2 regions of the Microbacterium sp. RG1 genome follow, and region 2 is predicted to be linked to the other one. Evidence: predicted binding sites of a transcription regulator. Region 2 holds the regulator's gene; the other holds the start of a gene.

Region 1 (3,407 bases), 570 kb from region 2:
CCGCACCGAGTTGTATCGCGACGACCACGCGGATGCGGGGACCGCCCTCGCGATCCCCGGTCACCGCCTGCGCACCCGCCCCTCCTGGGGAGCGGTCGCCTCGACGATCGTGCCGGCCGCGTTCATCGCACTCGGGCTCCTATCGATGGTGCTCGACGCGTTCTGAGGGATGCGGGGCGCCGCTACGTGGCGCGAACCAGCGTCTTCTCGTGGATGCGCGCGTCGAGCAACCGGATGCGCTCTTCCGACCGCTCGACGGCCCGGCGATCCGCCCCGACGAACATTCGTCGCAACGCGGTGACCGGTGAGAACCGCGATTCCCCTCCCCGCCACAGGCTCGCCAGAGCCGCCAGTACTCCGAGAACGAGAAAGAGGATGCCGCTCGCGACCCATCCGCCCCATCTGCTGTCCATCCACCCCGACGCCGACGCGAGGACCAGCGCGACCCACCCGAGCATCGCGAAGACGGCACCCGCCACCCGCGCGAGCACAGCGAGGACCCCCGCGCCCAAGTAGCGCCCGAACTGAGCGATGAGGATGCCGTACCAACTCGCCGCTCCGATCGTCGCCGCTGTCGCCGCGATCGCCATGGCGTACCCGGCGTCCACGGGCGCTCCGACACCCGACGCATCCGTCAGGGCGACGAGCCGGATAGCGAGAAACCCCAGCCCAGCGGGCGCGAGCACCCCCGTCACGGCGATCCACGCGAGCACCTCCAGAATCGACCACGCAGGGCTCCGTAAGCGCAATGTCCCCGCGGCGGCGGCTCTCGCCCGAGCTCGATCCCGCTCGGCGATCGCGACCTCTCGCTGACGACGCGCCCCCGGAGCCCACGAGGCTCCCACCGTGAAAGCGAACAGCAGCGTGAGCAGCACGATCGCGACGATCGCCGCGGCTGTGCCGACCTCATCCAAGCCGGTCAGCGCCGACGGCAGCGCCAGTGTCGCGTGCCATACCGCCAGCATGCTGGCGACAGCGGCGACCGTCGAGAAGCGCTGTTCCGCCTCGGCGTACGCCTCGTGATCGACGGCCCGCCGGTCGCCGATCGCGTAGGTGATGCGCAGCACGAGAACACCGCTGCCGATGAAGCCCAAGGTCGCAATCGCCGTCTCGCGGAATCCATGACTCAGCGCCATCAGATCACGGAAGGATGCGCGGGGGTCGCCCGTCTCGAGCACCGGCGCGAACACGACGATCGCGCTCGCCAGCGCGAAGAACACACCTGACGCCACGACGGACAGCGCCTGCCGCCCCCGACCCGCAGGAACACCCGGCACGTGCTTCTCATCCACGTTCACCCCCACGATCGCACCCTAGCGACCCTCTGCCCGGCCCGCTCGTTCCCGCAGCCGCGACGTCACCTGTTCGTATCTTTGTTCTATCTTTATCACACATCGTCGTGCTAAAATACGACTATGTCTTCGAACGAGTATCGCCCCGTCGGGTTCTCCGACGCGGATGCGGCGACGCTCGCCGAGATCGCCGCGGCGGTCGAGAAGACTCAGGCCGAACTCGCCGCCCTCCAGGCGCGCATGACACGCGAGCTCGCGCGGGCAGAAGAGCTCGCCTGCCGCCAGTCGACCGGCGCGACACGCGGCGCTGCCGCCAGCGACATGGCCCATCGTGCGATCGCCTCCGAACTGGCGACCCCGCTTCACATCGCCGACCGCACCATGCAGCGGCGGATGACGCAGGCCGCCGAGATCGCACACGAGTACCCCGCCACGCTCGAGTCCCTCGCGGCCGGCCGCATCACCATGGGCCACGTCTACGCCATCACCGACGCGGGCGCGCACCTCCCCCACGAGAGCCGCGCCGAGTTCGAGGCGGCGGCGCTCCACAAGTGCGAGAACGACACCGTCGGGCGCGTGCGCCCGGCCGTGCGCATGCTCGCCGAACGTCTCCACCCGCGCACACTCACCGAACGCCACGTCGAAGCGCGCGAGACACGAAGCGTCACCGTCAGCCCGATCGATGACGGCATGTGCGAGCTCACGGCGATCCTGCCCCTCATCCTCGGCGAAGGCATCCACAACCGTCTCACCCAGCAGGGCACAGCCCTCCACGACGAGCGGATGCGGGCGACAGAACGCCTGCGCGACGCCCGCGCGGCGGGCGAGCCCGCATCCGAGACCGACGAGGTCCTCGCCTCCGACCGCCGCACGATGGATCAGCTGCGCGCCGACATCTTCGCCGACATGCTCCTCACCGCCCAGCCGGGCGCCGACCCCACACGCACCGACGATCGCCCCGGCGTGCTCGGCGCGATCCGCGCACACGTGCAGGTCGTCGTGCCGGTGCTCGCGCTCGCGGGAACCCACGAGTATCCTGCCGATCTTGCCGGCCGCAGCCCCGTCGACGCCGACACCGCCCGACGCCTGGTCGGCGCCGAGTCCGGCTGGGACCGCATCCTGACCCACCCCGTCAGCGGCGAGATCCTCGCAACCGACCGCTACCAGCCCACCCCGGCCCTCCGCCGCCGGCTTCGCGCCCGCGACGCGCACTGCCGTTTTCCCGGATGCCGAGTGCCGGCCATCCGCTGCGAGCACGACCACACCGTCGACTTCGCTCTCGGCGGTAAGACCCGGCTCGACAACCTCTCGGGGCTCTGCCAGCGACACCACTCGATGAAGCAGTTCACCGCGTGGAAAGTCACCCAGATCGGTGACGGGATCCTCGCCTGGACCTCACCGCTCGGACGCCCCTACCTCGACCATCCGCCCGCGCCGACGGTGCACTTCGTGCCCGATGAGATTCCCCTCGGCGTGCCATCGCGCTACGACGATGACGACGACCCGCCGCCCTGGGAGAACGCCGCCTGAACCCGGCCGGCAGCTTCCCCGCTCACTGCGATCACGTAGAACTGCTCAGTTCTCAGAGCGGGTGCGGGGTCGATCCGCGCCCGCGGGCACTCCCGCACGACACCGCCTCGGCGCGAACATCGCCCCCACGTGACTGCCCGGTGAGAACCGCTTTCTTGATGAAGCGCTCGCCCCGAGCGCGTTCCACGAAGCACCGGGCGAAACCTCACCACTCCCAGCGGAAACACAAGGGACACATAGCGATGACACGGTGAGGCCGCTCCACCGACACCGTCACCCGAACGCTCCGGCAGCAAAGGTCTGTACACCCATGCCCGATTCCCGCGCCCGCCGCCCCCGCAGCGGCCCCCGCTTCCGACGACCAGTGATCATCGCCGCGCTCGTCGGCCTCGTGATCGCCCCCCTCACCGCCACCGCCGTCGCCACCGCGGTCTCGGCCAACGCCAAGACCACCGCGATCGCGACGCTGTCGGCTACCGAGGGCGTCGTGGGCGACGCGCTCACCCTGACGCTCGACACCGCCGACGCCGACGATGTCTACGCCGCCGCCGTCAGCCTGAGCTTCGACGCGTCCCGCCTGACCTT
Region 2 (3,407 bases):
GCCCACATGGGCGGTCGGTCCGCCGTGCACCCACACGAGGCACGGGGCGAGCTCGTCGTCGGGGCCGTGGAGCTCCGGATGCGTCGGCGGGTAGAAGTAGGCGTGCACGGGGCCGTGGGGTCCGTCGGCGGTCAACGCGCGAGGTGCGGGCAACCACGGCTCGAGTGCGGAGAGATCGTCGCCGGACAGACGTTCCGGTGCCGCTGTGCCGTCCGCATCCACGAGCCAGAGTCCGAGCGGGGCGGATGCGGACGCCGTCGTGATCAGCAGGCGCGTACCGCGCGCATCCTCGAGGAAGGTCTGGGAGGCGCCGTCGATGCCCGCGGAGCGGATCGTGCCGTCGGCGGGATCGATCACCACGACAGAGTCCTCGCCGTTCGTGCGCACCGCGACGATCCGTCCGTCCTCGAGCGGGGCGAACCACCGCATCCCGAGCGTCCACAGCGCGCCGCCCGTGTCGGCGTCGTCATGGGTGAGGGTGCTGCGCTCGCCGGTGTCCGGTCGCACGCGCTGCACCTGCCACCGGCCGGACGCGTCGTCGAGGTAGAGCAGCTCGTCGGAGCCGGTCCACACCGGCTGGAGCGCCGAAGCCGCGCCGTCCGTGACGCTGACGACATCCTCGACCACGCCGTCGCGCAGACGCCCCACGTGCAGGCGCGTGCGGTCCCACGGCAGGTCGGGGTGATTCCACCCGATCCATGCGAGATGCCGACCATCCGGAGACAGCGCGGGCTGGGCGACGAAGTCGTCGCCGTGTGCGATGACCCGCGCATCGGCGCCATCGAGCGAGATCTCGACGATGGCCCGCTCCCCGGTGGATGCCGCGGTGCGCTCGCGCACCGCGAGCAGGCGGCCGGACGCCCACACCAGGCCTCCGAACGCCGTGCCGTCCGCCTCGGGCGTGAGCGGAGTGGGAGCGCTGCCCGAGTCGAGGACGTAGACGCGCTGGTCGCCGGCCTCCACGAAGAACAGTCGCCCGTCCTCGGCCGCGCACCACGCGCCGCCGCCGTACTCGTGCACCCGGGATCGCGCGTTCCACGGAGCGGGAAGGACATCCGCGATCCGACCGTCGCGCTGTCGACGGCGCACCGCCATGCGGCCGCCCTCCTCGGGCGCCGACTGCGCCCACCAGATCTCCTCGCCGACGAACCGCGCACCGTCGAAGCGCGTGGAGGAACTCGCGACGTCGGCGGCGGAGATGGGCGAGGGCCAGGAACCGTAGGAGCTGGTGGCGGTCATGCCCCCACGCTACGCGGCGGCCCGGGGGTCGTCCGAAGAGAGCGGCGAGTCAGACCGCGCGCATGAGCGCGACGACCTTGCCGAGCACGACGGCATCGTCGCCGAGGATCGGCTCGAAGGCCGTGTTGCGCGGCAGCAGCCATACGTGCCCGTCGCGGCGCCGGAACGTCTTCACGGTCGCCTCACCGTCGAGCATCGCGGCGACGACGTCGCCGTTCTCGGCCGTCGGCTGGGAACGGACCACGACCCAGTCGCCGTCGCAGATCGCCGCGTCGATCATCGAGTCTCCCGACACCTTCAGCATGAACAGGTCTCCCTTGCCCACGAGCTGGCGGGGCAGCGGGAAGATCTCTTCGACGTGCTGGTCTGCGGTGATCGGCACACCCGCAGCGATCCGCCCCACGAGCGGAACCAGCGCGGCATCGCCCACGGCGGGTGCGGCGTCGGCCGGGTTCTCGGCGGCGGTGCCCGGCAGATCGATCAGGACCTCCATGGCACGCGTCTTGCCGGGGTCGCGTCGGAGATAACCGGAGAGCTCGAGCTGGTTCAGCTGGTGCGTGACGCTCGAGAGCGACTTCAGTCCGACGGCGTCCCCGATCTCGCGCATGCTCGGCGGGTAGCCGTGGCGGGCGATCGAGTGCTGGATGACCTCGAGGATCGCGAGCTGCTTGTCGCTGAGGCTCTTGCGCCGGCGGGTCTGCGGCTTCTGGTTGGCGGCCATGCGGCGCTCCCGTCGGGTCTGTTCCGTTCGAATGTCGGAGGTCGGTGATTCGGTGTCCTCAGCGAAACCGTAGCGGGAATCGGCGGCGATCCAGTCCATGCGCAGGGCGTGTCGTCTTCGAAACTCGACCGGTTTCGCGATCGCTTGACAGTACTGTAAATCGAAGATAGCTTCGGAAGAGAAGTTCGTACCCGGCTCTCCCGGCCGGAGGGTCGGGTACGAATCTCTTCCCGTCCTGAAGGAGTCGTCATGAGCACGATCGAGTTCGCCGCCCCCGTCGCCACCCGCCTGCGTCTGACCGCGCGCGGTCGTCGGGTGCTCGCCTGGCTCGTCGCTCTGCCCGTCGTCGCGGCGCTGGCCGTCGGCGTGATCAGCGGCGGGTCCGCGCTCGCCTCCCGCGAGCCCGGCGCAGCCGCCGGCTCGTTCGAGATGGTGACGGTGATGGCGGGGGAGTCGCTGTGGTCGATCGCGGAGGAGGTCGCTCCGCAAGACGACCCGCGAGACGTCGTCGACGCGATCATGCGGCTCAACACCCTGCCGGGCGCGCAGGTGAGCGCCGGGCAACGTCTGGCCATCCCGGCGGAGTACACCTCGGGCGAGTGAGGTCCTGCGCGGTTCTACGATGGAGCGCGTGACGATCAGCCTCGATGATTTGCCGATCCGCGACGATCTGCGCGGACTCAAGCCCTATGGCGCGCCCCAAGCACCGCTTCCGGTGGCGTTGAACGTCAACGAGAACACGCATCCCGTCCCGGCCGACGTCGCGTCCGACATCCTCGCGTCGATCGGCGCCGCCCTCGAACAGGTCAACCGCTACCCGGACCGCGAGTTCAGCCGTTTGCGCGCGGCTTTCGCCGGCTACCTCGGTGGCGGACTGGTCGCGGAGCAGATCTGGGCGGCCAACGGGTCCAACGAGGTCCTCCAGCACGTCCTGCAGGCGTTCGCGGGTCCTGGGCGCACCGCGTTCGGCTTCGCGCCCACGTACTCGATGTACCCGCTGCTCACCCGGGCGACGGGGGCGGACTGGGTCGCCGGCACTCGCGCCGAGGACTACAGCCTGAGCGCTGTGTCCGCCGCGGAACAGGTGCGTCGGGCGGACCCGGACGTGATCTTCCTCTGCGCCCCGAACAATCCGACCGGAACGCCGATGACCCTCGACGTCATCGAGGCGGTGTACGAGGCCAGCCGCGGCATCGTCATCGTCGACGAGGCCTATCAGGAGTTCGCCCCGCGGGACACCCCGTCGGCGATCTCGCTTCTGCCCGGGCGCGAGCGGTTGGTCGTCTCCCGCACCATGAGCAAGGCGTTCGCGTTCGCGGGTGCGCGCGTCGGGTGCCTGGCTGCTGATCCCGCCGTCGTGGACGCTCTTCGTCTGGTGCGGCTTCCGTACCACCTCAGCGCCCTGACGCAGGCAGCAGCGGAGGCCGCTCTGCGCCACGCCGACACG

What was found. The regulator LexA, encoded in region 2, represses DNA repair genes until DNA is damaged. The targets are predictions, from matches to a motif close to TCGAACANNTGTTCGA.
Region 1: a site for LexA is predicted at 1,366-1,381, ahead of EHF32_RS15270 (HNH endonuclease signature motif containing protein). Genes of this name have one in related genera too.

What each region holds. Positions count from the first base shown of each region.
Region 1 is NZ_CP034121.1:3,142,615-3,146,021, reverse strand. Features, by position in the region: gene EHF32_RS15280 (hypothetical protein) at 1-166, shown strand, start outside; gene EHF32_RS15275 (hypothetical protein) at 183-1,304, opposite strand; gene EHF32_RS15270 (HNH endonuclease signature motif containing protein) at 1,416-2,822, shown strand; gene EHF32_RS15950 (cohesin domain-containing protein) at 3,133-3,407, shown strand, end outside.
Region 2 is NZ_CP034121.1:460,891-464,297, forward strand. Features, by position in the region: gene EHF32_RS02110 (dipeptidyl-peptidase 5) at 1-1,239, opposite strand, end outside; gene lexA (transcriptional repressor LexA) at 1,289-1,960, opposite strand; gene EHF32_RS02120 (LysM peptidoglycan-binding domain-containing protein) at 2,210-2,563, shown strand; gene EHF32_RS02125 (histidinol-phosphate transaminase) at 2,583-3,407, shown strand, end outside.